3 linked regions of the Pseudoxanthobacter soli DSM 19599 genome follow. The protein of the gene in region 2 interacts with the protein of the main gene of each other region in a pairwise test. Links are inferred from orthologs where the notes say so. Each region holds a gene or a part of one and is shown on either strand. Other genes may lie near its edges.

Evidence for each region.
Region 1: the proteins of dnaE (region 2) and BUF17_RS09360 interact in binary tests that used the Escherichia coli proteins (3 or more experiments, as listed by UniProt). The link is inferred for Pseudoxanthobacter soli DSM 19599 from one-to-one orthologs.
Region 3: the proteins of dnaE (region 2) and BUF17_RS04395 interact in binary tests that used the Escherichia coli proteins (3 or more experiments, as listed by UniProt). The link is inferred for Pseudoxanthobacter soli DSM 19599 from one-to-one orthologs.

The regions. Positions count from the first base shown.
Region 1 is NZ_FRXO01000003.1:381,222-390,705, forward strand. Bases 5,710-8,590 are described here. They hold BUF17_RS09360 (DNA polymerase III subunit gamma/tau), read right to left. Parts: upstream 8,174-8,590; coding sequence 6,245-8,173; downstream 5,710-6,244. Other genes in these bases: BUF17_RS09355 (YbaB/EbfC family nucleoid-associated protein), read right to left, coding at 5,744-6,064. In the rest of the region: lhpI (bifunctional Delta(1)-pyrroline-2-carboxylate/Delta(1)-piperideine-2-carboxylate reductase), read left to right, coding at 1-656; BUF17_RS09335 (FAD-linked oxidase C-terminal domain-containing protein), read left to right, coding at 977-2,431; glycolate oxidase subunit GlcE, read left to right, coding at 2,479-3,669; glycolate oxidase subunit GlcF, read left to right, coding at 3,734-5,041; recombination mediator RecR, read right to left, coding at 5,059-5,667; BUF17_RS09370 (DMT family transporter), read left to right, coding at 8,861-9,484. UniProt on the Escherichia coli protein: Part of the beta sliding clamp loading complex, which hydrolyzes ATP to load the beta clamp onto primed DNA to form the DNA replication pre-initiation complex.
Region 2 is NZ_FRXO01000005.1:306,301-316,961, reverse strand. What follows is about bases 3,378-7,435. They hold dnaE (DNA polymerase III subunit alpha), read right to left. Parts: upstream 7,040-7,435; coding sequence 3,578-7,039; downstream 3,378-3,577. In the rest of the region: BUF17_RS14165 (M20/M25/M40 family metallo-hydrolase), read right to left, coding at 1-726; BUF17_RS14160 (helicase HerA-like domain-containing protein), read right to left, coding at 982-2,532; BUF17_RS14155 (hypothetical protein), read left to right, coding at 2,972-3,352; BUF17_RS14145 (Na/Pi cotransporter family protein), read left to right, coding at 7,557-9,224; BUF17_RS14140 (ABC transporter ATP-binding protein), read right to left, coding at 9,230-10,006; BUF17_RS14135 (lipoprotein-releasing ABC transporter permease subunit), read right to left, coding at 10,003-10,661. UniProt on the Escherichia coli protein: DNA polymerase III is a complex, multichain enzyme responsible for most of the replicative synthesis in bacteria. This DNA polymerase also exhibits 3' to 5' exonuclease activity. The alpha chain is the DNA polymerase catalytic subunit.
Region 3 is NZ_FRXO01000001.1:1,029,466-1,038,857, forward strand. What follows is about bases 4,073-6,861. They hold BUF17_RS04395 (aminotransferase), read right to left. Parts: upstream 6,152-6,861; coding sequence 4,994-6,151; downstream 4,073-4,993. Other genes in these bases: BUF17_RS04385 (BMP family ABC transporter substrate-binding protein), read left to right, coding at 4,073-4,109; BUF17_RS04390 (hypothetical protein), read left to right, coding at 4,683-4,895; BUF17_RS04400 (YMGG-like glycine zipper-containing protein), read right to left, coding at 6,552-6,818. In the rest of the region: BUF17_RS04370 (ABC transporter ATP-binding protein), read left to right, coding at 1-953; BUF17_RS04375 (ABC transporter permease), read left to right, coding at 943-2,073; BUF17_RS04380 (ABC transporter permease), read left to right, coding at 2,060-2,974; more of BUF17_RS04385, read left to right, coding at 3,030-4,072; BUF17_RS04405 (YMGG-like glycine zipper-containing protein), read right to left, coding at 7,193-7,459; BUF17_RS04410 (DUF2092 domain-containing protein), read right to left, coding at 7,632-8,456; BUF17_RS04415 (DMT family transporter), read right to left, coding at 8,579-9,392. UniProt on the Escherichia coli protein: Shows aminotransferase activity with methionine and histidine as substrates, and to a lesser extent also with phenylalanine.

The sequences.
Region 1 (9,484 bases), on a different replicon or contig from region 2:
TGGCGCAGATCGACGGCGGCGAACTCACGCCGCGGCGCACCGCGGCCGCCTCGGTGCTGGCGGCGACCTTTCTCGCCCGTCCCGATTCCGCGACGCTCACCGTGTTCGGCACCGGCAACGTCGCCGCGAATCTGATCGAAGCCTACGCGGCGCTGTTCCCGATCGAGGCGGTGCGCGTGGTCGGGCGCGATCCCGAGCGCACCCGGCGGTTCGTCCAGCGCTTCGCGCACCTTCCGCTCTGCGTGGAAGTCGGCGCCGATCCCGAGCGCGCGGTCGCCGGCGCCGACATCGTCACCGCCGCGACGCTCGCCACCGCGCCCATCATTCCCGGCGCGGCGCTGTCGCCCGGCACCCACGTCGATCTCGTCGGCGGCTTCCGGCCGGATATGCGCGAGGCTGATGATGCCGTGTTCGAGCGCGCCACCTTCGTGGCCGTCGACACCCGCGAGGGCGCACTGAGCGAGGCCGGCGACCTGATCCAGCCGCTCGCCTCCGGCGTGCTGGACATGGCCCGCATCAAGGTCGACCTGTTCGAACTCTGCCGCGGCACCCGGGCCGGCCGGACCGACCCCGCGGAGATCACGGTGTTCAAATCGGTCGGCGCCTCGCTCGAAGACCTCGCCGCGGCGAGCCTGCTGGTGCAGCAGAACGCCTGATCGCCCCAGGGCGCCTAATAGAAACGGAACGCCTGCTCGCAACAGGGCGCCGGGACGCGGCAGCGCTGGCCGTTCTTGCCGCCACGGCAAAGGTGTAACGACGGCGAGGGGGCTGGCCGCGCGGACCGGCTTTCGCCATTGTGGCTCACGGACGCCCGGACAGCGACGACGGCCCGATCGGGCGGACAGAAAACAACGACAGGGCAGGCACGCATCGCCGCACGGCGCCGCGACGAAGCTGCCCGGAATGATCGCGCCGGCACTCGCCGGCATCAGCCACGGTGCGACGCGACCTCGCGCGCCGGGCGGGAGGAAAGCCGATGACCGCCATAGCCTTTCCGGTGCCCGATTCCGCGATTCTCGCCCGCCGCGACGAGATCGTCGCCGGCCTATCCCGGCTGGTGCCTCCGGAGTGCCTCGTCACCACCGAAAACGAGCGCCGCGCCTTCGAAACGGACGCTCTGACCGCCTACCGCCGCATGCCGCTCGCCGTCGTCCTGCCGCGCTCCACCGCCGAGGTCAGCGCGGTGCTGGCCTTCTGCCACCGGGAAGGAATCAAGGTCGTGCCGCGCGGAGCCGGAACCTCGCTCGCCGGCGGTGCGATCCCCCAGGAAGACGCCGTCGTGATCGGCGTCGCCAAGCTCAACCGCATCCTCGACGTCGATTTTCCCAACCGCACCATGCGGGTCGAAGCGGGCGTCACCAACCTCGCCATCACCGGCGCGGTGGCCCCGGACGGGTTCTTCTACGCGCCGGACCCGTCGTCCCAGCTCGCCTGCACCATCGCCGGCAATATCGGCATGAACTCCGGCGGCGCCCATTGCCTGAAATACGGCGTCACCACCAACAACGTTCTCGGCGTCACCATGGTGCTCGTCGACGGCACGGTGGTGGAGATCGGCGGGCCGGCGATGGACGCGCCCGGCCTCGACCTGCTCGGCCTCGTCATCGGCTCCGAAGGCCAGCTCGGTATCGTCACGGAGGCGACCGTGCGCATCCTGCCGGCGCCGGAGGGGGCGCGGCCGGTGCTGTTCGGCTTCCGGACCAGCGAGGAGGCCGGGGCCTGCGTTGCCGCCATCATCGGCGCCGGCATCATTCCCGTCGCCATGGAATTCATGGACAAGCTCGCCATCGAGATCTGCGAGGCCTTCGCCAACGCCGGCTACCCCCTCGATGCCGGCGCCCTCCTCATCATCGAGGTGGAGGGATCCGAGGCGGAGATGGATGCGACGCTGGCCCGCATCGTCGAAATCGCCCGCGCCCATGGCGTCGAGACCATCCGCGAATCGAAGTCCGCGATGGAGACGGCGGCGATCTGGAAGGGGCGCAAATCCGCCTTCGGCGCGACCGGGCGCATCGCCGACTATATCTGCATGGACGGCACCATCCCGACCGGACAGCTGCCGCTGGTGCTGGAGCGGATGAGCGAGATCGTCGCCTCCCACGGGCTGCGCGTTGCCAACGTGTTCCATGCCGGCGACGGCAACCTCCACCCCCTGATCCTGTTCAACTGCAACGATCCGGTGGAGCAGGAAAAGGCCGAGCGCGCCGGCGAGGACATCCTCAAGCTCTGCGTCGAGGTCGGCGGCTGCCTCACCGGCGAGCACGGCGTCGGCATCGAGAAGCGCGATCTGATGACGGTCCAGTTCAACCCCACGGACCTCGCCCAGCAGATGCGGGTGCGCGCCGTGTTCGACGAGGACTGGCTGCTCAATCCGGCCAAGGTCTTCCCGCTTGAAGGGCGGTTGCCCATCGAACGCCGACCGCACGCCTGATCGTCCAGACAAGCCGTCGCGACAAGGAATTCCGAAGCAAGGCCGCCATGACGCTGTTCACGCCCGCCACCGAAGACGAGGCCGCGGCCATCATCCGCGACGCCATGGGCGACAGGCGCCCGCTGGCGCTTGCCGGCGGCGGAACGCGCGCCGGGCTCGGCCGTCCCGTCCAGGCCGCCGACACGCTCGCCACGACCGCGCTCGCGGGCATCACGCTCTACGAGCCGGCCGAACTGGTGATCGGCGCCCGCGCCGGCACGCCGCTCGCCGAAATCGAGGCCGCCCTCGCCGAACGTGGCCAGATGCTGCCGTTCGAGCCGATGGACCATCGCGCGCTTTACGGCACCGCGGGCGAACCCACCATCGGCGCCGTCGCCGCCGGCAACGTCTCCGGCCCGCGCCGGGTGCAGGCCGGCGCCGCGCGCGACCATCTGATCGGCGTGCGCTTCGTCAACGGCCGCGGCGAGGTGGTGAAATCCGGCGGGCGGGTGATGAAGAACGTCACCGGGCTCGATCTCGTCAAGCTCTCCGCCGGGGCGCTCGGCACCCTCGGGCTCCTGACCGAGGTGGTGTTCAAGGTGCTGCCGCGGCCGGAGGCGCGCCTGACGCTCGGCTGGCACGGCCTCGACGATGAAGCCGCCGTGGCGCTGATGAGCGCGGCGCTCGGCTCGCCGTTCGAGATATCGGCCGCCGCCCATCTGCCGGCCCCGGTCAACGGCGGCCGCGCGCTGACGCTGCTGCGGATCGAGGCGGTCTCCTATTCCGTGGAACACCGCGCGAAGGGCCTCGCCGCGCTGCTGGCAGGCCACGGCCAACCCGACCGGCTGCCGGTGGAGACGGCCGATCCCCTGTGGCGCGCGATCCGCGACGGCGAGCCGGTCGCGGCGGACGCGGCCCATGCGGTGTGGCGGCTGTCGCTGCCGGCGACGCGTTCCCCGGCCGCCCTCGCCGCCATCCGCGACGGGATCGACGGCGCGACCTGGTTCTACGACTGGGGCGGTGGCCTGGCCTGGCTTGCCGTGCCGTCACAGGGCGATGCGGGCGCGGCAATCGTCCGCGCCGCCATCCGCGGCTTCGGCGGCCACGCCACGCTGGTGCGGGCGCCCGACGCGGTGCGGACGTCGGTCGACGTGTTCGAACCCCTGTCCGAGCCGCTGATGGCGATCACACGCGGGCTGAAGGCGAGCTTCGATCCGGCCGGAATTCTCAATCCCGGCCGGATGTACAGCGGTTCATAAGCCGGCAAATTATAGCCGTGAATTTTGGTGTGGGCGACAGCCTCGCGCCGCCGGAGACGGAACGATGCAGACCAACTTCACCGCGGACCAGCTGGCCGACCCGCAGACGGCGGCGTCCGAGCGCATCCTCAGGGCCTGCGTTCATTGCGGCTTCTGCACGGCGACCTGCCCGACCTATCTCCTGCTCGGCGACGAGCTCGACTCGCCGCGCGGCCGCATCTACCTCATCAAGGACATGCTGGAATCCGGCCGGCCGGCGACGGAGGAGGTGGTGCGCCACGTCGACCGCTGCCTCTCGTGCCTGTCCTGCATGACGACGTGCCCCTCGGGCGTGCATTACACGCACCTCGTCGATCACGCCCGTGCCCATATCGAGAACACCTACGAGCGGCCGTTCACCGACCGTCTGCTGCGGGCGACGCTCGCGAAGATCCTGCCCTATCCCGGCCGGTTCCGCCTCGCGCTCATGGCCGCGCGGCTCGCCCGCCCGCTCTCGGGCCTCGCCGCCGCCGTGCCCGCGGTCGGCACGCGGCTCTCGGCCATGCTGGCGCTCGCGCCGAAGCGGCTGCCCCGGCCGCAGCCACGCGGACCGGCGCGCCCGGCAACAGGTGCGAAGGGTCGCGTCGCCATTCTGGAGGGCTGTGCCCAGCCGGTGCTGAACCCCGGCATCAACGCCGCGGCGCGACGCGTGCTGGTGCGCCACGGCATCGAGATCGTCACCCCCCGCGGCGAAGGCTGCTGCGGCGCGCTCGTGCACCACATGGGCCGCGAGCACGATGGCCTGGCGTTCGCCCGCCGCAACATCGATGCCTGGTCGGCCGAGATCGAGGCCGGCGGGCTGGACGCCATCCTGATCACCGCGTCGGGCTGCGGCACCACCATCAAGGACTACGGCTTCATGCTGCGCGAGGACCCGGCCTATGCGGCGAAGGCGGCCCGTGTCTCGGCGCTGGCGAAGGACGTGACGGAATATCTGGCGACGCTCGACCTCGCCGTCGCCCCGCGCGCGACGAACCCCGTGGTCGCCTATCACTCCGCCTGCTCGATGCAGCATGGCCAGAAGATCACGGACCTGCCGAAGACCCTGCTGCGCAAGGCCGGGTTCACGGTGAAGGACGTGCCGGAATCCCACATCTGCTGCGGCTCGGCCGGCACCTACAACCTGCTCCAGCCGGAAATCTCCGGCCGGCTGCGCGAGCGCAAGGTGAAGAACATCGCCCGCACCGGGGCCGACGTCATCGCCGCCGGCAATATCGGCTGCATGGTGCAGATCGGCCTCGGCACCGGCACGCCCATCGTCCACACGATCGAGCTGATCGACTGGGCGACCGGCGGCCCGATGCCGGAAGCGCTCGCCGCCCGCGCCGCCTGAACGGCGCCGTCCCGCTGTCAGAACGGCCGGCGCTGGCGGATCGCCGCGGAAAGCGTGCCCTCGTCGAGATAGTCGAGTTCGCCGCCGACAGGCACGCCATGGGCGAGGCGCGACACGGCGACGCCCGCGTCGCGAAGCTGATCGGTCAGATAGTGCGCCGTGGTCTGGCCCTCGACGGTCGCGTTCACCGCGATGATGACCTCCGTGACCAGCGGATCGCAGGCCCGGCGGACGAGGCCGTCGATGTTGAGCTCCTCCGGACCGATGCCGTCGAGCGCCGAAAGCGTGCCGCCGAGCACATGGTAGCGCGCATTGACCGCCTCCGCCCGCTCCAGCGCCCAGAGGTCGGACACATCCTCGACCACCACGATCACCGAGGCGTCGCGCTTCGAATCGGTGCAGATGGTGCAGGGATCGCAGCTGTCGACATTGCCGCATTCCGAGCAGACGCGCACCGTCTCGACCGCCCTCGCGAGCGCGGCCGATAGGGGCTCCATCAGCTGCTCGCGGCGCTTGACGAGCGCGAGCGCCGCCCGGCGCGCCGAACGCGGCCCGAGCCCCGGCAGCTTCGCCAGAAGCTGGATCAGGCGCTCGATTTCCGGACCGGCGACGGCGCGAGGGGCCATGAGACACTCATGTTGAGAGCGGCACGCCCTCGAAATCTAGAGCGACATGCGTGCGGAAAGGACGAGATAAGCCGGCTCAGAACGGCAGCTTGAAACCGGGCGGCAGGCCGATATCGCCCATCAGCGCCTGGGTGCGCTCGGTCAGCAGCAGTTCGGCCTTGGTCTTGGCCTCTGTGTGGGCGGCGACGATCAGGTCCTCGAGGATCTCCGTCTCCTCGGCCTTCATCAGCGACGGGTCGATCGAGATGCTCTTGAGCCCGCCCTTGCCGGTGAGCGTCACCCTGACGAGCCCGCCGCCGGACGCTCCCTCGACCTCGACCGAGGCGACCTCGTCCTGGAGCGACGCCATGCGCTCCTGAAGCTGCTTCGCCTTCGTCATCATCTTCAGGAAGTCCATGGCCGTCTCGGTCCTCTCGATGGGATTTGGGGGCCCGGCAAGGTCGGCGCGACCGGCGGGCACAAGGCTCAAGCCGCAGATATCGTCCGCCGGGGGCTCCGGCGCAACCCTCGCGGCGCGTTTCCTTGCGGATGCGGCGCCCGTCGGGTGCGGCGGGTTCGCCGGCCCGGGGAGCGGGGGCTACAGGCTGTCGAAGTCGAAATCGTCGTCGAACGCCCGGTCGTCCGCGCCGCCGGGATCGGCCAGCACCGGATCGTCCTCGAACCCGTCGGTGTCTTCCACCGGTGCGGGGGTGAACCCGCCCGCCGCATCCTCGCCATTGCGGATGCTGACATTGACGATCTTCGCGCCCGGGAACCGCGCCATCACCGCCAGCACCAGCGGATCGGTCTCGGCATCGGAGCGCCGCTGCGCGTCGGCCTGCTGGCGTTCCTCGTACAGCGTGCGCGCGCCGCCGCCGCGCGTGACCGTCACCACCCAGCGCGTGCCGGTCCAGTCGGTCAGCTTGCGGCCGAGATCGCCGGCGAGATCGGGCGCGGCGTCCGGCGTCGGCTCGAACTCGATCCGGCCCGGCTCCAGCCGCACCAGCCGCATCTGCCGCTCGACGGCGAACTTGAGGCGGATGTCGCGCCGCTCGGCACAGGCGGCGGCGATGTCTTCCAGCGACCGGAACGGGCCTGCTTCGGGCGCGGCCGGCTTCGGCGCGGGTTCGGCAACGGGGCTCGGCACGGCGGGAGCGGCCGCGCCATGGGACGGCGCCGCGATACGCAGGGCAGGACGGCCGCCGGCATCGCCGCTGGCCGCGAGCGACCGGCCGCCGACCGCGTCCGCGGGCGCCGGCCCGCCGCCGCCGCCAGCGGTCGCGGATGAACCGCCGGACGGACCCGGCCGTGAGGGCGACGGCGAACCCGCTGCCGTGGTTCCAGCCCCGCCGCCGTCGCGGAAAGCGCGGATCGCTTCCTCCGGCGTCGGCAGGTCGGCGACATAGGCGAGCCGCACCAGCACCATCTCGGCCGCCGCAAGCGGACGGGGCGAACCCTGCACCTCGGGGATGCCCTTCAGGAGAAGCTGCCACGCCCGCGTCAGCACCGCCACCGAAAGCTGCGCGGCGAACGCGGTGCCGCGCTTGCGCTCGATCTCGGTGAGCGTGGCGTCGTTCGCCGCCTCGGGCACGATCTTGAGCCGGGTAACGAGATGGACGAAGGCCGCAAGGTCCGACAGCACCACAGAAGGATCGGCGCCGATCTCGTATTGCGCGGCGAGTTCCTTCAGCGCCGCGGCGGCGTCGCCCCGCAGCACATGCTCGAACAGGTCGACGACGCGGGCGCGGTCGGCAAGGCCGAGCATCGCGCGGACTTCCTCGACATTCACCCGTCCGGCGCCGTGGGCGATGGCCTGGTCCAGCAGGGACAGGCTGTCGCGCACCGAACCCTCGGCCGCGCGCGCAATCAGCGCCAGCGCCTCGCCCTCGACCTCGACGCCTTCCTTGGCGGAGATGCCGGCGAGATGGCGCACCAGCACGTCGGCCTCGACGCGGCGCAGGTCGAACCGCTGGCAGCGCGACAGCACGGTGACCGGCACCTTGCGGATCTCGGTGGTCGCGAACACGAACTTCACGTGCTCGGGCGGTTCTTCCAGCGTCTTCAGCAGGCCGTTGAACGCCGCCGTCGAGAGCATGTGCACCTCGTCGACGATATAGACCTTGTAGCGCGCGGAAACCGGCTTGTAGCGGGATGCCTCGGTGATCTCGCGGATGTCGTTGATCGAGGTGTGGGACGCCGCGTCCATCTCGATGACGTCGACGTCGCGGCCCTCCATGATCGCGTCGCAGTGCAGCCCCGGCACCTTCATGTCGACCGTGGGGCGGTCGATGGCGCCGGGCACGACATAGTTGAGGGCGCGGGCGAGAATGCGGGCGGTCGTGGTTTTGCCCACGCCGCGCACGCCGGTCAGCATCCAGGCCTGCGGAATGCGGCCGGATTCGAACGCGTTCGAGAGCGTGCGCACCATCGGCTCCTGGCCGATGAGGTCGTCGAACGAGCGCGGGCGATATTTACGGGCGAGAACGCGGTAGGGGGCGGCGGCGGTCGCGGAGGGGGGCGGCGGCATGCCGTCCTCGTCGACGAACAGGCCGGCGGCATCGAGCGCGGGGTACGCGGCTTCGTCCTTCGCGGCGGCTTGGTCCTTCGCAGAGGCTTGCGACCCTTCCCGGGCAGGTGACCTGCCGGCACCCGCATCGCCAAGAAGGTTCGAGCCGTCTCCGTCCATCAACCGAGCCCGGTCAGCGTTTCAGACATGAATCGAAGGGTGGGAGGCTGGCACGATGACCCGTGCCGCATCTCGTTGGGGCTGCTTCCTTCCGGACCTGACCCGGTTGGCGAGTGGCTCGTCCACCACCAACCTCCCGTCCTCTATATCGTCGAGGCGGACGCCGTTGGCAAGACGGGGTTTGCCATCCGGCCGCAACATTTGCCGTCACGGCCGATCGGGCGCGGCCCGGTGCACCGTCAGGACGAAGGCCGGCCGCGGCGCCGGCAGCGGGCGGCATTCGGCGAGCATCCGGCGCTGGCGCGCCTCTCCGCCCGCGTCACGATGCCGTCGCCGCCGATGACCGGCGTGTCGAAACCACCACGATCTCGACGCCTCGCGCGCACTTGCCATCGTGCCTTCCCGCCGGTCGCGAGCGCGGAAGGGACAGGGCGCCTCTTCAAAGCGGGTTCGGTTCGATGCTATGGCAGGCGCCGTCTGCCCAATTTTTCATCGCGTGGGGCGGAACCGAACGGATCATCCGCCATCATGTCGCGCCTTTCCGCCAATGCCCTGCTTCTCCTGGCCGCCGCCATCTGGGGTGGCGCCTTCGTCGCCCAGGCCAATGCCATGGCCCATGTCGGGCCGGCCTGGTTCACGGGGCTGCGCTTCATTCCCGCCTTCCTGGTGGTGCTGCCGCTCGGCCTCATCGAAAGCCGGCGGGCGGCGCGGCCGCTGACGCGGCGGAACTGGCTCTCGCTCATTCCGCTCGGCCTGTCGTTCACCGCGGGCACGCTCCTGCAGCAGATCGCCGTCGTCACGACGAGCGTCACGCATGTCGGCTTTCTCACCGGGCTTTACGTGCTGTTCGTGCCGGTCCTCGAACTCGTGGTGTTCCGCCGCCCGCCGCATTTTCTGGTGATCCCGGCCGCCCTCTCGGCACTCGCCGGCACCTGGCTGCTGGGCGGCGGGCTCGACGGACTGATGCTCGGCGACATCCTCACCATCGTCGCCGCGCTCTGCTTCGCGGTCCAGATCATCCTGATGGACCGCTATGTGCGGGCGACGGGCCGGCCGGTGGCCGCCGCGCTCGGGCAGTCGCTCGTCTGCGTGGCGATCGGGCTCGGCGCGGGCGCGGTGTTCGAGCCGATCGATTGGAACGCCGTGATGGCG
Region 2 (10,661 bases):
GTGCAGATCGGCGAGGATCTTCGCCAGCACATGGTTCGGGTTGCGCGCCGCGCCGCCGAACAGGCCGGAATGCAGATCCTTGTTGGCCGCCGTGACGACGATTTCCTCGCCGACGAGGCCGCGCAGCGAGCCGGTGATGGCCGGTGTCTCGCGGTCCCACATGCCGGTATCGCAGATCAGCGCGACGTCGTGGGAAAGCTCCCCCGCGTTGGCCTTGAGGAACGGCACCAGGCTCGGGCTGCCGGATTCCTCCTCGCCCTCGAACAGCACGGTCACCGGCACCGGCAGCTTGCCCGTGACCGCGATCCAGGCGCGGCAGGCTTCGACGAAGGTCAGGAGCTGGCCCTTGTCGTCGGCCGAACCGCGCGCGACGATCACCTTGTTGCCGTCCGCCTCCGTGGCGAGCCGCGGCGCGAACGGATCGGTGTGCCACAGCTCGACCGGATCGACCGGCTGCACGTCATAGTGGCCGTAGAACAGCACGTGGGGCCCATCGGACGCCCCGTCGGCGCGGTGAGCGACGACCATGGCGTGGCCCGGCGTCGGGCGCACCTCGGCCTCGAAGCCCAGCTCGGCCAGCGCGCCCTGGCACCACACCGCGGCCTCGGCACAGGCGTCGGCATAATCCGGGTCCGTCGAGATCGACGGAATGCGCAGCAGGTGGAACAGGCGCTCGAGGCTGGCCTCGAGATCGGCATCGATGCGTTCCAGGACGGCGTCGATCATGAAAGTCCCCTGTCAGGAAGTCGCGGGCCGGTGAGCACCGGCCTGCTTGAGCTTATTCCGCGCAGACCGGTGCGATCTGACGTGGAAGGATATGCTTTGGACGTTCGCCTGTGCTGGCACACCCCGGCCGGCTGCCCCTCGCCCGGGTATCGCCAATCCGGGCGGCTGGCGCCGGCCGCAACCAGCCAGGCCTGCCTTGCCCGAACCAGGCCCGTCCGGCAAGGCCGAAGCCGCCTCGATGGCCGGCGCAACCGGTCACCGCAGGATGCTGCCGAGGATGCCGCGCACCACCGCACGGCCGATCGAGCTGCCGATGGAGCCGGCCGCCCGCCGGCCGACCTCGCCGGCGATCCGGCCGGTCACCTCGCGGGTGACGCTGCGCGCCACCGTCTGAGTGGTCGTCAGTCGCTTGCCGCGCGCCCGGTTCGTGCCGAACAGCACGTCGAACAGGCCCCCGCCCACCTCTTCAGCCGGCGGGGCACCGGCGGCCTCGGTCTCCTCAGCCGCGCGCGCCTGCAGACGCTCGTAGGCGGATTCCCGATCGACGATGGTGTCGTAGCGGCCGGCGACCGGGCTCGCCGCCATCAGCCGGCGCCTTTCGTCATCGCCGAGCGGCCCGACCCGGCCGGCGGGCGGACAGATCAGGGTGCGGTCCACCATCGACGGCACGCCCTTGTCGTCGAGGGTGGAGACCAGCGCCTCGCCGACGCCGAGTTCGGTGATCGCCCGCGCGGTGTCGATCGCCGGGTTCGGCCGGAAGGTTTCGGCCGCGGCCCGGACCGCCTTCTGGTCGCGCGGGGTGAACGCCCTGAGCGCGTGCTGCACCCGGTTGCCGAGCTGGCCGAGGACGGTGTCCGGCACGTCGAGCGGATTCTGGGTGACGAAATAGACGCCGACGCCCTTGGAACGGATCAGGCGAACGACCTGCTCGATCTTTTCCAGAAGCGCCTTCGGTGCCTCGTCGAACAGCAGGTGGGCTTCGTCGAAGAAGAACACGAGCTTCGGGCGATCGAGGTCGCCGGCCTCCGGCATCTCCTCGAACAGTTCCGACAGCAGCCACAGCAGGAAGGTCGCATAGAGCCGCGGGCTTTCCATCAGCCGCTCGGCGGCCAGCAGGTTGACGACGCCCCGTCCGTTGCGATCGGTCCGCATCAGGTCGGCGATGTCGAGCGCCGGCTCGCCGAAGAAGCGGTCGCCACCCTGCTGTTCCAGCACGAGCAGCTGGCGCTGGATCGCCCCGACCGACGCCTTCGAGACGTTGCCGTAGAGTCTGCCGACCTCCGCCGCACGCTCTGCCAGCAGCGCCAGCACCGCGCGCAGGTCCTTCAGGTCGAGAATGAGAAGCCCTTCCTCGTCCGCCAGCCGGAAGGCGATGTTGAGCACGCCCTCCTGCGTGTCGTTAAGGCCGAGAAGGCGCGCCAGCAGCAGCGGCCCCATTTCCGAAACCGTGGTGCGCACCGGATGGCCGCGCTCGCCGAACACATCCCAGAACACGGTCGGAAAGCCGCGATGGCCGTAATCCGCCCCGAGACCGATCTCGGCGGCGCGCGCCTCGAAGGCCGGCTTGTCGCCACCCGGCACCGCGATACCCGACAGATCGCCCTTGATGTCGGCGGCGAACACGGGAACCCCGGCCTCGGAGAAGCCCTCGGCGAGGAGCTGCAGCGTCACCGTCTTGCCGGTGCCGGTCGCGCCGGCAACGAGGCCGTGGCGGTTCGCGCGCTTCAGCGCGAGATATTCCGGCCCGCTCGCGAGCCCGAGGAAGATGCGGTCTTCCTTCAGCAGCGACTGGGATGCCTCAGCCATCTTCACTCATCCTTGTTGGCCCGCCGGCCCGCTTGGTCCGTCCGGGCCGGTCGCCCGGACCGCGCCGGCAACTATAGGCGCCGCCGCAGGCCGCGGCAAAGATGCCCGCGCAACGGGGCAACCATCCCCCAGCACCCGTCATGAAGACACTGACGAAAGAACCCGGCGCGACGACACCGCCGGTGGCAATACCGTCGGCGCCGCCGGGGCGATTCGCGCGTGCAAGCGCTTGCATCCGCTTCACGAATGCGCGCGCCGCCCGCGTCCGCTCCCGCGACGGATGCGAAATCCCGTGCCGGAACAGCGCCGACCGTCCGCCGGGGCCGGAAAACGGGGCCGCATCCTCCAAACGACGGCTTGTGAAGAGGCCCCAAGTTGTGTTGATTGGCGGCGCTTTGGCGGTTGCGACAGCGGATACGACGCGGAGGAATTCAAGACCATGCAGCTTCTTATCGACAAGATCACGGCGAAGACTGGCCTCGACGAGGAGCATGCCCGCAAGGCCGTCTCGATCATGCTGAGCTTCCTCCACCACGACGGCCCGCACGACGACGTCGCCAAGCTGTTCGCAAAGATCCCCGGCGCGAACGCCATGCTGCAGCACGCCGGTGCGACCGACGATGTCGGCGGCCTCGGCGCCCTGTTCGGCGGCGGTCTCGGTGCGATGGCGGCGTTCAACGCGCTCACCACCGCCGGCCTCGACATGGGCCAGATCCAGATCGTCGCCAAGGAAGTGGTGGCGTTTGCCCGCGAGAATGCCGGCGACGAGCTCGTCGACAACGTGATCGACGCCATTCCCGGCCTCTCCCAGATCGTCTGATCGGCCGCAGGACGGCGGCCCCGAGCGGAAGCGCCGGGGCCGTTGACGAAGCGAAGCGGCCGCGTCGCCATGGCCCTTCGCCTTGCCTGCCGTGATCCTTCGTGGATCACGGCCACCCGGCGCCCGCACCGCGATCCCGGCCGGCGCCGTCACCCCCAGCGGCTCGCGGTGCCTCCGGCACGCTGGCTGCGGCGCGTAGCCGCCCCGGGCCGGGCCGGCGGAACCTCAGGCCAGCTCCACCTCGACCACGCCCGGAACCGTGCGCAGCGCGCCGGCAAGCGGCGGCGAAACCGCGTAGCGGCCGGGCAGCCGCATCTCGATCTCGCGGCGGCCGTCATCGAGCAGCAGAACCACGCTCACCTCGCCCTCGCCGCCCGCGGGAAGCCGCCGCGCCAGGGCGTCGAGCGGGGCCTCGTCGCGCACGAACACCCGAAGCGCGTGCTTCATGCGCCGCGCTGCCTCGTCGAGGGATTCGACCGACTGGATGCGGACGCTGACGCCTTCCTCGCGTTCCTCCGCGGCGACGATCAGCACCACCGACTGGCCCGGCTCCAGTCTGTCGCGAACCTGGGCAAGCGTTTCGGAGAAGGCGATCGCCTCATATTGCCCGGTCGGGTCCGACATCCGGACGATGCCCATGCGATTGCCGGTGCGCGTCTTGCGCTCCTGGCGCTGGGTGACCGTGCCGACGAGCCGCCCCGCCGCCGCGCCGCGCTTCACGGCCTCGACGAAGTCGCTCCACATCTGCACCCGCATCTGCTTCAGCATCGGGCGGTATTCGTCGAGCGGATGGGCGGAGAGGTAGAAGCCGATGGCGGCATATTCCCGCTGCAGCCGTTCCGTCGGCAGCCACGGATCGACATTCGGCAGCGCCAGCGGCTGCGGACCCGCGCCGCCGAACAGCTCGGACTGGCCGATTTCCGCGCCCTCGCTCGCCCGCGCCGCCTCGGCAAGCACATGGTCGAGCCCGCTCACGACCCGCGCGCGGTTCGCCTCCAGATCGTCGAAGCCGCCGGCGCAGGCGAGCCCTTCCAGCGCGCGCTTGTTGACGGCACGCGGGTTGATGCGCCGGGCGAAGTCGCCGAAATCGCGGAACGGCTTTTCCCCGCGCGCCTCGACGATGTGGTCGACCATCGAGCGGCCGACGCCCTTCACCGCGGCAAGTGCATAGGCGATCTTGCCCTCGATCACCTCGAAGGTCGCGCCGGAGCGGTTGATCAGCGGCGGCAGCACGGCGATCTTCAGCCGGTCGGCCTCGCGGCGGAAATCATTCAGCTTGTCGGTGTTGGTGATGTCGAGCGTCATCGACGCCGCGAGGAACTCCACCGGGTGGTTGGCCTTGAGCCACGCCGTCTGGTAGGCGACGAGCGCATAGGCCGCGGCGTGGGACTTGTTGAAGCCGTAGTCGGCGAACTTCGCCACGAGGTCGAAGATGGTCTCGGCCTGTGCCTTGGGCACGCTGTTGGCGACAGCGCCATCGACGAAGCGGGCGCGCTGGACGGCCATCTCCTCGCGTATCTTCTTGCCCATGGCGCGGCGCAGCAGGTCGGCTTCGCCGAGCGAGTAGCCCGAAAGCACCTGCGCGATCTGCATCACCTGCTCCTGGTAGATGATGACCCCGAAGGTCTCCTTCAGGATCGGCTCCAGCAGCGGGTGCAGATAGTCGGGCTCCTCGAGCCCGTGCTTGCAGCGGTTGTAGTGGGGGATGTTGTCCATCGGGCCGGGGCGGTAGAGCGCCACCAGCGCGATGATGTCCTCGAAGCGGTCGGGCTTCATGCCGGCCAGCGCCTTGCGCATGCCCTGGCTTTCCAGCTGGAACACGCCGACGGTCTCGCCGCGCGCCAGCATGGCGTAGGTCGCGGGATCGTCGAGGGGAAGCGCCGCGATGTCGACGGTGATACCGCGCTTGGCGAGCAGCTTCACCGCGACGTCGATCACGGTCAGGGTCTTGAGGCCGAGGAAGTCGAACTTCACCAGCCCGGCCGATTCCACCCACTTCATGTTGTACTGGGTGACCGGCATGTCGGAGCGCGGATCGCGATAGAGCGGCACCAGTTCTTCCAGCGGGCGATCGCCGATGACGATGCCGGCCGCGTGGGTCGAGGCATGGCGGAACAGTCCTTCGAGCTTCATCGCCATGCCGACGAGCCGCTCGACGATGGGTTCCTCGGCCTTCGCCTCCTGCAGCTTCGGCTCGTCGCGCACGGCTTCGGCGAGGGTGACGGGCTTGGCCGGGTTCTGCGGCACCAGCTTGCACAGGCGATCGACCTGGCCGTAGGGCATCTGCAGCACGCGCCCGACGTCGCGCAGCACGGCGCGCGCCTGCAGGGTTCCGAAGGTGATGATCTGCGCGACCTGCGCGCGGCCATATTTCGCCTGGACGTAGCGGATCACCTCTTCGCGGCGGTCCTGGCAGAAGTCGATGTCGAAGTCCGGCATCGACACGCGTTCCGGGTTCAGGAAGCGCTCGAACAGCAGGCCGAACCGCATAGGGTCGAGGTCGGTGATCGTCAGCGAATAGGCCACCAGCGACCCGGCGCCCGATCCGCGGCCCGGCCCGACGGGAATGCCCTGGGCCTTCGCCCACTGGATGAAGTCGGACACGATCAGGAAGTAGCCGGGAAATTTCATCCGTTCGATGATGCCGAGCTCGAAGTCTAGCCGTTCCCGGTACGCGGTCTCGTCGAGGCCCGGCGCCATTCCGTGGCGCTCCAGCCGCTGCGCGAGGCCCGTCTGAGCCCGCTCGCGCATCAACGCGGCTTCGGCGCGCATCGCTTCCTCGGGATCCGCGCCGATGCCTGCGAACCGGGGGAGAATCGGCTTGCGCTTCGTCGCCACCACCGCGCAGCGCCGCGCGATCTCCATGGTGTTGTCGATCGCCTCGGGGAGGTCCGCGAACAGCGACGCCATCTCCGCGCGCGACTTGAAGGCGTGCTCAGGCGTCAGCCGCCGCCGGTCGTCCTCGATCAGCGTGCGGCCGTCGGCGATGCACAGCAGCGCATCGTGTGCCTCGTAATCGTCGCGCTTGGCGAAATAGACCTCGTTGGTGGCGACCAGCGGCAGGCCGAGCCGGTAGGCGAGGTCGACCAGCTCGGGCTCGACCGCCTGCTCGGCCGTCAGCTGATGGCGCTGCAATTCCACATAAAGCCGCCGGTCGAAGATCGCGGCGAGCCGTTCCAGACGCGACCGGGCCAGCGCGCCGCCGCCAGCGAGGATGGCCCGGTCCACCGGGCCGCGGGGGCCGCCGCTGAGGGCGATCAGGCCCGGGCTCTCCTGAAGGAGCGATTCGATGCCGACGTGGGGCTCGACGCTGTTGTCCGTCTCCATGAACGAGCGGCTCACGAGACGGACGAGGTTGGCGAACCCCGTCGGTGTCGAGGCGAGCAGCACCACGCTGGGCAGCCGCTCGCGCACACCGTTGCGGCGCGTCGGCTCCTCGTCGCCGAAATCGACGCCGAGTTCGCAGCCGATGATCGGCTGCACGCCGGACTCCAACGCCTTGGCGGAAAATTCGAGCGCGCCGAACAGGTTGCCGCTGTCCGTCACGGCTACTGCGGGCTGGCGATCGGCCTTGGCGAGACCGACCACATCCTTCACATGCAACGCGCCCTCAAGCAGCGAATAGGCGGAATGTACCCTGAGGTGAACGAAACCGGCCGAGCCGTCCGCCAACCGTGTGCCCGCCATCGCTGCCTCCGTCGCGTGATCGCCGCCGCATCGCCCGCTCGTGGCGACCGTGCTGCCGTCCCACCCTTCCCGTTGTTCTCCCGTGACGCCGGAATGTCGACCCCGTTTCGGGTTGTCCACATGCCGGAGGCGCGGGTCACGCGAAGGCGGAGATGGCGTCGATCCACACCACGAGCGTCGCCGCGAAAAGGGTAAGCGCGATCAGAGCTGCCATGTCCTGCGCCGTCTGTTTCATCGGGGCCTCCATGTTCGGTTCGTCTCTATCTGCGTTCGTTCTCATGAATTCGTCTTATGGTCCTAATTTGTTCTTTTTCCGTTCCCATTGCAAGGAGAACAAGCCAAGGACAAAGTGGCGGTCTCCCCAGCGTTAACAAACCCTGGCCGCATTTGGTTTCATTGTCGGCATATGGCGCCAGCTGGTAAGCCGGCTTTCCATTCTGCCGCCCCCGCCGGCAGCCGGCCTGCGCCTCGATGCGGCCGGGCCGCGCGCCCTTTAAGAGAAAGCCGTTCCCGCACGATGGACGTTTCGCTGACCCTGATCGACCTTGCCGGTTTCGTCGCCCTGCTGCTGTGGGGCGTGCACATGGTGCAGACCAGCGTGCAGCGCGCGTTCGGCGCCAACCTGCGGCAGATGATCGGGCGGGCGGTGTCGAACCGCTACAAGGCGTTCGCGAGCGGGTTGATCGTGACCGCATTGCTGCAATCGAGCACCGCGACGGGACTGATGGTCGCCGGCTTCGTCGCCGAGGGACTGATGGCGCTCGTGCCCGCGCTCGCGGTGATGCTCGGCGCCAATGTCGGCACGACGCTGATCGTGCAGCTGCTGTCGTTCGACGTCGCAGCGATCGCCCCGGTGCTGATCCTGCTCGGCGTCGTCATGTTCCGCCGCTCGTCGGGCTCTCGCAGCCACGATCTCGGCCGCGCCTTCATCGGGCTCGGCCTCATCCTCATCGCGCTGCACGCGATCCTCGGCCTCATCACACCCTACGAGGACACGCCGAGCCTGCGCCTGCTGCTCGGGCTCGTCTCGACGGAGCCGGTGCTCGCTGTGCTGTTCTCGGCCGTCATCACCTGGGCGGCCCATTCCAGCGTCACGATCGTGCTGCTGGCGATGTCGTTCGCATCGAAGGGTGTGGTCACCCCGGATGCCGCCTTCGCGCTGGTGCTCGGCGCCAATCTCGGCACAGCGCTGAACCCGGTGTTCGAGTCGGGCAGCGGCCAGGACCCGGCCGCGCGGCGGCTGCCGATCGGCAACCTCATCAACCGCGTGATCGGTGTCGCCGTCGTGCTCGCGGCGCTTCCGTGGATCGGCCCGCTGATCGTGTCGATCGAACCGAACGAGGCGCGCGCCGTCGCCGACTTCCACACCGCGTTCAACATCGTCGTCGCGCTCGCGTTCTTCCCGGTGCTGGACCGGTTCGCGGGGCTGCTGACGCGGCTGCTGCCTTCGGCGCCGGCGGCGAGCGATCCCTCGCGCCCGCTCTATCTCGACCATGCCTCGCTCGGCATCCCCGTGGTCGCGCTCGGCGCGGCGGCGCGCGAGGCGCTGCGGCTCGCCGACATTCTGGAGGAGTTGCTGCGGGCCGGGCGCGACGCGATCGAGAACGGCGACACCAAGCGCATCGTCGACGCCAAGCGGCTGGACGACCAGATCGACCGCATCAACGCCGCGATCCGCACGTATCTCTCCGCGCTCGACGTCGAACAGCTCACCGACGACGATCACCGACGGCTGTCGGAGATCCTGACCTTCGCCACCAATATCGAGCACGCCGGCGACATCGTCAGCCGCAACCTCCTGACGGATGCGCACAAGCGGGTGAAACGCGCCCTCACCTTCTCCAAGGAGGGGCAGGCCGAGCTCGTCGCCATGGTCGACCGGCTGATCGTGAACCTGCGCAATGCCGCGTCGCTGCTGATGACGGGCGATGCCCGCGCCGCCCGGGCGCTCACGACCGAAAAGGAAGCCTTCCGCGAAATGGAAGCGAACGAGTCGGAAGCCCACTTCCAGCGCATGCGCGCGGGGCGGATCGAGACCATCGAGACGGACACGCTCCACCTCGACATCCTGCGCGACATCCGCCGCATCAACGCCCACCTGGTCGCCGCCGCGGCGGAGCCGGTGCTGCAGCGGGAAGGCGCCCTGCTGCCGTCGCGCCTGCGCCCAGCAGATAGCGCGGGCTGAAACCCTCAGTCGAGCGGCACGATCCGGCCGTCGGCGATGGTGATACGCCGGCTCATGCGAGCCGCGATCTCCATGTTGTGGGTCGCGACGAGCGCGGCGAGCCGCGACGCCCGGACGAGGGCGTCCAGGGCATCGAACACCTGCTCGGCGGTGCGTGGATCGAGATTGCCGGTCGGCTCGTCGGCGAGCAGCACGCGCGGCGCGTTGGCGACAGCACGGGCGATGGCGACGCGCTGACGCTCGCCGCCCGACATCTGCGCCGGATGGTGCGTCGCGCGATGGTCGATCCGCATCACGCGCAGGAGCGCCAGCGCGCGCTTTTCCGCCACCTTGCGGTCGAGCCCGGCGAGCCGCTGGGGGATCAGCACGTTCTCGAGCGCGGTGAAGTCCGGCAGCAGGTGGTGGAACTGGTAGACGAACCCGACCGAGTCGCGGCGGATGCGCGTGCGCTCGCGGTCGTGCAGGGTGGCGCAGGACCGTCCGCCGATCCTCACCTCGCCCTCGTCGGGACGCTCCAGCAGACCGGCGATCTGGAGGAGCGTCGACTTGCCGGCGCCGGAGGGCGCCACCAGCGCCACGGTTTCGCCGGGCATGATCGAAAGATTGGCACCCTTCAGCACGTCGAGCTGGTTGTCGCCCTCGCGGAAGCGGCGCACGACGCCGGAAAGGCCGAGCGCCTCGCGCCGTGCCCCGTTCGGGCGCGCGCCCACGCTCTCGGTGGCGGCATCCCGGGGCTCGGCGGCGGGAGCCGGCGCGGAACCATGGTTGGCGTCGTCGCTCATTCGTGCCTCAGCCCTTCCACCGGATCGAGCCGTGCCGCCTTCCATGCCGGGTAGAGCGTCGCAAGGAACGAAAGCACCAGTGCCATCACCACCACCGTGACCGTCTCGCCGGAATCGATGTCGGCGGGAAGCTGGCTCAGATAGTAGAGCTCGGGCGGGAACAGCTGCGTGCGGGTCAGCCATGACACGCCCTGCCGGATCGGCTCGATATAATGGCAGACGATGAGCCCGATCACGAGCCCCGCGGCCGTGCCCACGGTGCCGATGGCGGCGCCGGTGATGACGAACACCCGCAGGATGGTGCCGCGCGTCGCGCCCATGGTGCGCAGAATGGCGATATCGCGGCCCTTGTCCTTCACCAGCATGGTGAGGCCGGAAATGATGTTCAGCGCGGCGACGAGCACGATCAGCGTCAGGATCATGAACATCACGTTGCGCTCCACTTCGAGCGCGGAGAAGAACGTCGATTGCCGGATGCGCCAGTCGGTCAGATAGAGCGCCTGGCCGGCGGCTTGCTCGATCTCGGACCGCAGCCGGTCGATATCGTCGGGATCGTTGAGATAGACTTCGATGCCGGTGATGGCGTTCTCCTTGTTGAAGAACGCTTGCGCCTCAGCCATCGGCATGAACACGAACGAGGAATCGAACTCGGACA
Region 3 (9,392 bases), on a different replicon or contig from region 2:
GCCTCGACGAGATGCGTGTGCTCTGCGACGGCGGAACGGTGCTGCGCCACGGCAAGGTCGTCGGCCATGTCGATCCGTCCCGCGAGACCGCCAAGAGCCTTGCCCGGCTGATGGTCGGCAGCGAGATCAAGAAGATCGAGCGCAGCCCGGCCTCGGCGGCCGGCGGCCGCATCCGGCTTCAGGTCAAGGACCTGTCGCTGCCGCCGCCGGACATGTTCGGCACGGCGCTGAAGTCGGTCTCGCTCGATGTTCGCGGCGGCGAGATCGTCGCCATCGCCGGCGTCGCCGGCAACGGTCAGGGCGAGTTCTTCGATGCGCTCTCGGGCGAGCGGCGCAGCCCGGCGGCAGCGATCCTCATCGACGGCAAGCCGGCCGGCACGCTCGGCATCACGGAACGGCGCCTGCGCGGCGCGGCGTTCGTGCCGGAGGAACGCCTCGGACACGGCGCAGCGCCGCGCCAGCGGCTTTCCGACAATCTCGTGCTCACGCGCTACGCCACCGCCGGCCTCATCAAGGGCGGCGTGCTCCTGCGCAACACCGCCCGGCAGATGTCGCAGGCCGTGATCGAAGCCTTCGACGTCCGCAAGGGCGGACGCGACCCGGAGGCGGGCAGCCTCTCCGGCGGCAACCTGCAGAAGTTCGTCGTCGGCCGCGAGGTGCTGGCGAAGCCGGGCGTGCTCATCGTCAATCAGCCGACCTGGGGCGTCGATGCCGGCGCCGCGGCCGTCATCCGCCAGGCCCTGATCGACCTCGCGCGGGGCGGCGCCGCCGTGCTCGTCATCAGCCAGGATCTCGACGAGATCCTCGAGATCGCCGATCGCATCGCCGTGATCGCCCACGGCCACCTGTCCGACACCTACCCTGCCGCGGAACTGACGCTGGAGCGCATCGGCCTGCTGATGGGCGGCGCGCACCCCGAGCAGGACACCATGGAGGCGGCCGTTGCGCATTGAGCTTGAGAAAAGGGCCGAGCGCTCGCGCAGGATGGCGCTGCTGTCGCCGGTGATCGCGGTCGTGCTGACCGTGGTGACCGCGGCGATCCTGCTGGCGCTTGTCGGTGTGTCACCGCTCAGCGGGCTCTATACCTACTTCGTCGAGCCCTTCACGAGCGTCTGGAGCCTGGAGGAACTCGCGGTCAAGGCATCGCCGCTGGTGATGATCGGCGTCGGGCTGGCGTTCTGCTATCTCTCCAACAACTGGAACATCGGCGCCGAGGGACAATATATCTGCGGCGCGCTGCTCGGCGGATGGGCCGCGCTCACGTTCGGGCCGAGCGGCGAATGGTGGGTGCTGCCGCTGATGCTCGTCCTCGGCGCGGTCGGCGGCGCCGCCTGTGCGCTGATCCCGGCGCTGCTGAAGGTGGTGTTCGGGGCGAGTGAAATCCTGACGAGCCTGATGCTCGTCTATGTCGCCCAGCTCCTGATCGACTATCTGGTGCGCGGCCCGTGGCGCGACCCGATGGGCTTCAACTTCCCCCAGACCGCCACCTTCGACGAAGCGGCCACCATGCCGCTGCTGCTCGACGGCGGACGGCTTCATGTCGGCGTTCTCATCACGCTGGTCGTGGTCATCGTCGGCGCTTTCGTCCTCAACCGCACCCTGAAGGGCTTCGAAGTGCGGGTGGTCGGTCAGGCGCCGCGCGCCGCGCGCTTCGCCGGCTTCAACGACAAGCGCACCATCATCGCCACCTTCGCGCTTTCCGGCGCGCTGGCGGGGCTCGCCGGACTGATCGAGGTCGCCGGCCCGATCGGGCAGCTGCTGCCGACGATCTCGCCGGGCTACGGCTTCACCGCGATCATCGTCGCCTTCCTCGGGCGCCTCAATCCGGTCGGCATCCTCATCGCGGGCATCGCGCTCGCGGTCACCTTCCTCGGCGGGGAACAGGCCCAGATCACCATGGGCATCCCGCTCGACCTGACCAAGGTCGTTCAGGGATCGCTGCTGTTCTACGTGCTCGCCTGCGACACGCTCATTCTCTACCGCATCAAGCTCGCCCGTCCGGTCGCCCGGGCACCCGAGCCGGTCAAGGTCACGCCCGCGGCGGGCACGGAGGTGTCCAGTGGACATGTTTGAGGCCGTCTTCCTGACCGTTATCACCGCGTCGACGCCGCTCTTGATCGCCGCCATCGGCGAACTCGTCTGCGAGCGCTCCGGCGTGCTTAATCTCGGCGTCGAGGGCATGATGGTGATGGGCGCGGTGTGCGGGTTCGCCGCCACCGTCATGACCGGCTCCGCTCCCGTCGGTGTCCTCGCCGGCATCGCCGGCGGCGTGTTCATGGCAATGCTGTTCGCCGTGATGGTGCTGACCTTCGCCGCCAATCAGGTGGCATCGGGCCTCGCGCTCACCATCATGGGCCTCGGCCTTTCCGGGCTGATCGGAACGAGCTTCGTCGGCCAGCAGATCGGCGCCGTGCCGAAGCTGCATATCCCCGGCTTGTCGGACATTCCGCTCGTCGGTTCGGTGCTGTTCGGCCAGGATGCGTTCGTCTACGCCTCGTTCGCCTTGGTGGCGCTGGTCTGGTGGTTCCTGAACCGCACGCGCGCCGGGCTCGTGCTCAGGGCCGTCGGCGACAGCCACGTCTCCGCCCACGCTCTCGGCCATCCGGTGCTAAAGGTGCGCTTCCTCGCCATCGTGTTCGGCGGTGCCTGCTCCGGGCTCGCCGGGGCCTATCTGTCGATGGCCTACACGCCGTTCTGGGTGCAGGGCATGACGGCGGGCCGCGGCTGGATCGCGCTCGCGCTCGTCGTGTTCTCGTCGTGGCTGCCGGGCCGCGTCGTCATCGGCGCCTATCTGTTCGGCGCCGTGTCCATCCTGCAGCTCTATGCCCAGGGCACGGGGCTCGGCATCCCGTCCCAGCTGATGTCGGCCCTGCCCTATCTTGCCACCATCCTCGTGCTGGTGCTGATCTCGGGTGTCCGCAGCCGGACCGGTGCGCCGGCGACGCTCGGCATTCCCTTCGTTCCCGACCGCTGAGCGGCCTCGCGAGCCGCCGGCGCCGCCCCCATCATCAACCAAGGAGCCTCCATCCATGAAGACCCTCTTGAAGGGCGTCGCGCTCGGCCTCGGGCTGGCGCTCGCCGCGACGAGCTTCAACCCGGCGATGGCCGCGGACAAGCTGAAGGTCGGCTTCGTCTTCCTCGGCCCGGTCGGCGACTACGGCTGGACCTACCAGCACGATGTCGGCCGCAAGATGCTCGAGGAGAAGCTCGGCGCCGAAGTCGAGACGAGCTATGTCGAGAACGTGCCCGAGGGTCCCGACGCCGAGCGCGTGATCGAGGGCCTGGTGCGCGACGGCAACAAGCTGATCTTCACCACCTCGTTCGGCTACATGGAGCCGACGCTGAAGGTGGCGAAGCGCCATCCGGACGTGAAGTTCGAACACTCGACCGGCTTCAAGATGGCCAAGAACGTCGGCATCTATTCCGGCCGCTTCTATGAAGGCCGCTATATCGAGGGCGTGCTCGCCGCGAAGATGTCGAAGAGCGGCATCGTCGGCTATGTCGGCTCCTTCCCGATCCCGGAAGTGGTGTCCGGCATCAACGCCTTCATGCTCGGCGCGCAGTCGGTCCGCCCTGATCTCAAGGTCAAGATCGTGTGGGTGAACACCTGGTTCGACCCGGGCAAGGAAGCCGATGCCGCCAAGGCGCTGGCCGACCAGGGCGCCGACGTGCTCGTCACCCACACCGACAGCCCGGCCGCGACCCAGGTCGCTGAGTCCCGCGGCATCTATTCGTTCGGCCAGGACTCGGACATGATCAAGTTCGGTCCGAAGGCCCAGCTCACCGCCATCGTGAACACCTGGGGCGGCTATTATGTCGACCGCGCCAAGGCCGTAATCGACGGCACCTGGAAGGCCGACGACACCTGGGGCGGTCTCGCCTCCGACATGCTCGAAATGGCCCCCTACACCAACATGCCCGACGACGTGAAGGCGCTCGCGGAGAAGACCGAGGCGGACATCCGTTCCGGTGCGCTGAAGCCGTTCAAGGGCCCGATCTACAAGCAGGACGGCACCGAAGTGATCCCGGCCGGCAAGGATCTCGCCGACAAGGAGATCCTGTCGATGAACTGGTACGTCAAGGGCATCGACGACAAGTTGCCGAACTGATAAAAACCCCACTTGGTTGAAGCACTCGATCCAGCCCCCGGATCGGACTTCGCTACGCCGCCGGTGCCTATCCGGCGGCGTTTTCTTTTGGGCGATCGGCATCCGCCCGCCGGCCCTGCAATGCGGGGTAGCAATGCAGCCGAGACCGCCGCGGCACGAAGGCAGCCGCCGGTGGCATGATCTGCTGCACACCCGCCCAAAAAAGCAACGCCATGCTTCGCGGGAAGCGTCGATCTGTCGTCTTATGAGATCGCGCCGGACACATCCGGCGCCGCGGTGATTTGACCTGCAGCTTGCGCCGCGAAACCAAACGCTAAAGCGTCACGACGGCGTCGTGGCTCCGGTCTGGAGACCGCCGATGATTGAAATGCACCATGTCCTCTGCCCGGCGGATGCCGGGACGCTGGGTTCCCGGGATCGCACCGCCTCGCGAATGCGGTGTTGTCGAACGCGCTGTCGACGCGGCTGACGCCGCGCTGCCAACCGTCACCCGACTTTTCTTCGAGCCCCTCGAAGATGGAACACCCTGCGTCGCCGCGCGTTTATGGCCCGCGACCGAGAGGATAAGAGCCCATGTCGACTTTCAATACGTATCTTGTCGAAATCGATGACGATCCCGCCGGCATCCTGATCCGCGGAACGACCGGAAGCTTCGCCTTCCATGCCGTCGATGCCTCGTTCAGCGCGCTCGAAGGCGAGAGCTTCCCGGATGCACTCGCCGCCGAGCGCGCCGTGCGCCGGCTGCGCCGCGCCCGCCCCGTCAGCCACCTGCGGGCCGCCGCATAGAAGCTGCGTTCAGACAAGATCCCTGAAAAACAAGGCCCCGGCAGAACCGCTGCCGGGGCCTTTGCTTTGCCGGGCCGGAGCCGCATGCGCCGGGTAGGTCAGGCCGCCAGGGCCGGCGCCGCCTGCACCAGCCGTCCGATCGCCTCGTCGAGGGTCGCTTCGTTCTTTGCGAAGCAGAACCGCACCACATGGCGGACGGCATCGCCCGAATAGAACGCGGAGACCGGAATCGCGGCGACCTTGGCCTCGCTCACCAGCCGGCGGCAGAACGCCTGGTCGTCGGTAACGCCGAGTGGGGCGAGATCGGCGCACACGAAATAGGTGCCGGCGCTCGGCAGCACCGTGAAGCCGGCCGATCGCAGGCCGGACGAGAAATGGTCGCGCAGTCCCTGGAGGCGCAGCCGCATCGCCGCGAAATAGGCATCGTCCTTGCCGAGGCCGTAGGCGACGGCCGCTTGCAGGTTCGGCGCCGTGGTGAAGGCGAGAAACTGGTGCGTCTTGGCGACGGCCTTGAGGATCGGCGGCGCCGCCGCGACGAGCCCGACCTTCCAGCCGGTCAGCGAGAAGATCTTGCCGGCCGACCCGATCTTCACCGACCGCTCGCGCAGGCCCGGGACCGCCAGAACGGGAACGTGGGAGCGGCCGTCGAACACGACATGCTCCCAGACCTCGTCCGAGACCACGATCGCCGGCGTGTCGGCGATCGCGGCCGCCAGCGCCTCGAGATCTTCGCGCGGCCACACCGCGCCGGCCGGATTGTTGGGATTGTTGATGATCACGAGGCCCGTCTTCGGGCCGATCACCCGCGCCAGATCCTCGCGCCGGAAACGCCAGTCCGGCGGCGCCAGCTTGACGATCCGCGGGATGCCGCCGGCCTGACGGATCAGCGGCAGATAGGCGTCGTAGGCCGGCTCGAACAGCACGACCTCGTCGCCGGGCGACACCAGCCCGAGGATCGAGGCCGCGAGTGCCTCCGTCGCACCGGAGGTGACCAGCACCTCGCTCATCGGATCGAGCGTCACGCCGTGATGATGGCCGTAATGGGCGGCAATGGCGGTGCGAAGCTCCGGCGTGCCCATCATGGAGGGGTATTGATTGTAGCCGTCGAGCACGGCCTCGGCCGCCTTGCGGCGCACATCCTCGGGACCCGGATCGTCCGGGAAACCCTGGCCGAGATTGATGGCCGCATTGTCACGGGCGCGTTGCGACATCTCCTCGAAGATGGTCGTCGGCAGGTCGGCGAACACGGAATTCACGGCGTTTCCTCTGTTCAGCGGCAGACGAACGGCACCCCGGCGCGACGGCTGCGGGCCACACCCGGAAATCGGGCCGGTGCCGGGTGATCGTGCTCCGCCATGTCTTCGAAGCCGGCGGCTTCCGGGCTGTTGCCGCCCGGTTGTCGTCTGCCCGCATGATGCTTGACGGGCCCGGCCACACCTCGAAAGAGGCCCGCCGCCCGCCGGGCCAAGCTATATCCCGCCGCCTTCGTTTCGCAAGGTCCGGGCTTGGCGCCGCCGCGTCAACCCAGACCGCCGCCGGTGTTCCCCTGCGGTTCAGCGGCCCCACGGCCGAAAAAAGAGAACGCCCGGCCTTTTCAGCCGGGCGTCAATTCACGCGATAGCTCGATCTGCCGAGACGGCGCCCGCGGCGCCGATATCAGCAGGCGACCTGATAGGCCCGGCCGTAGGCGTCGTAGGCCGTGCAGGTGCGCTGGGGCGCGGTGCCGGCACCGATCGCGGCACCGCCGACGCCGCCGATGGCCGCGCCCGCGAGCGCGCCGCCGGCATCGCCGGTAATCAGGGCACCGGTGGCCGCGCCAAGGCCGGCGCCGAGAGCGCCGCCAACCACGCCGCGATTGGTCTGCTCCTGCGTGCAGCCGGCGACGGCGAGGGCAAGGGCGGCGGCCAGAACGAGCTTCTTCATCGATTTTGTCTCCAGCTCCGGCGGGCGGACCGTTCAACCGGCTCCAACCGCTCCCGGAATCCTGTTCCATTCGGGGTGGTCTGAATAATTTTCGTCGGGAGGACGCGGCCGTTCAATGGACACGCACCCGTCAGGCACAGCTATATCCCGCTCGGTTCTGTTCGAAAAGCACACGCCCCGCCCGCGCTTTCACATTGGCCGGAGCGCGGCGTACAGGCAGTGGCAACCGCGGCCGGGATGAAGACCGCGGCGCCCGAACCATCCCCGCCTACGAAGGCGCAGAAACGCCGGCACAGCGGCCGGCATTCTCTTGGGCGGGAGGGGTCAAAGCGGGCTTGGTCATAGGGGGGCACCCGCGCGGAGGAAGCAGCCGATCAGCAGGAAACCTGATAGGGCCGGCCATAGGCGTCATAGGCGGTGCAGGTCCGCTTCGGCGCCGTGCCCGCGCCGATCGCAGCACCGCCAACGCCGCCGATCGCTGCGCCCGCGAGCGCGCCGCCGGCATCGTGGGTGATGAGCGCGCCGGTGGCCGCGCCGAGACCTGCGCCGACCGCGCCGCCGACGACACCGCGATTGGTCTGCTCCTGCGTGCAGCCAGCGACAGCCAACGCGAGGGCCGCGGCCAGAACGAGCTTCTTCATCGATTTGTCTCCCGGTATCAGCGCCACACTTGGAGGCAGGATAAGGCCAGCGTTTTCATGAACAGGAACTGAACATTGAACACGCCAGCCTCCGCTTCGTTCCATCGACGCATCTGACGACGCGTCGCGATACGGCTCCGGCTGATATCCGGGAGGCGCCGACGCGGCGCCCTCACTCGTCGATGTCGGTTTCCTTGAAGTCGGCGGGAATCTTGCCGGCATAGTCGGAATCCGGGCCGGCGCCGAACTTCCAGTCGAGGAAGGTGACCATGTATTCGGGACGGGAGGCGGGACGGAGATAGGTGGTCAGGAACCGCACCGGCACCGGTTGCACGCCGCCGGTGATCCAGATCTGCCAGTCCGCCTCCTGAAGCTCCGCCGAGACCTGATCGACCTTCGCCCCCTCGATGGTGCGCTCGCCAAGGAAGCGCGTGCGCAGGATGAACGGATCATGCTGCTCCATGAAGTTGGAGAACAGCACGTCGCCGAGAGGAATGCGGATGTTGAAGCGCTCCTGCAGGAAGAGAATGAGGTCGTCGACGGTGCCGGAGATGTCGATGACCGAATAGGTCTTCTGCAACGGATGCACCAGCGTGAAGCGGCTGCCGTCGAACCAGCCCTCCATGATGTTGCCGTCGTCGAACACCGAGCGGAAATAGACCCGGTTCGGCCGTTTCAGCTTCACGTCGTGCAGCACGAAGCGCTTGACGAGGTCGCCGTTGGTGTCGACGTCGAAGAAGCTCGCCGCCCGGAACGCAAAGCCCGGCTGGGCCGCCAGGAAATCCGACATTCTCGTCAAGACCGCGTCTGCCTTCTCCTCCGAGGGGTCGCGCGGGCTGATGACGGCCGGCCCGTCCTCTTCCGCCTGCGCGAGCGCGACCGCCGGAACCAGCGCCGCCGAGAGGATCGCGAGCGGCAGCACCGCGCCGCGCACTGCTCTCAGCCCGGAGGCGAACGCGGCGGCAAGTGCCGTTCGGATGGCGGGCATGGTCGGCATCGGCTGTTCTCCCCTGCGGTGGACCGGTGCGAATCAGAAGACTGTCCGCGCCGACAGTAGAGCGGTCCGCCGCGACGAAGGCGAGAGCGCGGATGCGCGCGTTCGGGCTGGCGCGGCGGCGCTCAGGCAGCGGCCGGGCGACGCGTGGGAAGACGCGCGAACACCACCACGTTGCCGGCAAGCACCAGCGCGAGGCCCACGAACGCTTCCGGCGTCCAGCCATATCCCTCGAACGCGGTCGAGACCGCGAGCGCCAGCACCGGGAACAGCACGGTCGCATAGGCCGCCTTGTCCGCGCCGACCCGCGAGACCAGCGAAAGGTAGGCCAGGAAGCCGATCACCGAGCCCGGCACGGCCAGATAGACCAGGCTGGCGAGATAGACCGGGGAGAGATCGATGGTGAACCGCTCGCCGCGGGCGAGCACCACCGCGGCCAGCAGGACCGCGCCCCATGTCATGCCGCGCGCGACGGCATTGGGAAGGTCCAGCCCGGCCGCCGTGGCGCGCAGCGAGGCGAGATTGCCGAGGGAAAACAGATAGGTGCCACCGAGCGCGAGCCCGATGCCGATCACGGTCGTGCCCCCGAGACCGGCACCGGCGATGTCGTGCGCGAACAGGAGCGCGATGCCGCCGAGGCCGAGCCCGGCGCCCGCCAGCGTGCGGAGCGAGGGTTGCCGGCGAAGAAACAGCCACTGGTTCAGGGCGTTGAACACCGTCGCCATGGTGAACACCACCGAGACGACGCCGCTCGCGACGAACCACGTCGCCGAATACATGAAGATGAAGTTGGCGGAGAACAGCGTCACGCCGAGGACGAAGAACCAGCGGTGATCGGCGAGGCGTGCACGGCGCAGCCGACCGGTCGCCGCCAGTGCCCCCCACAGCACCACCGCGGCCAGCGTGAAACGCCACAGGATCGAAACCTCCATCGGTACC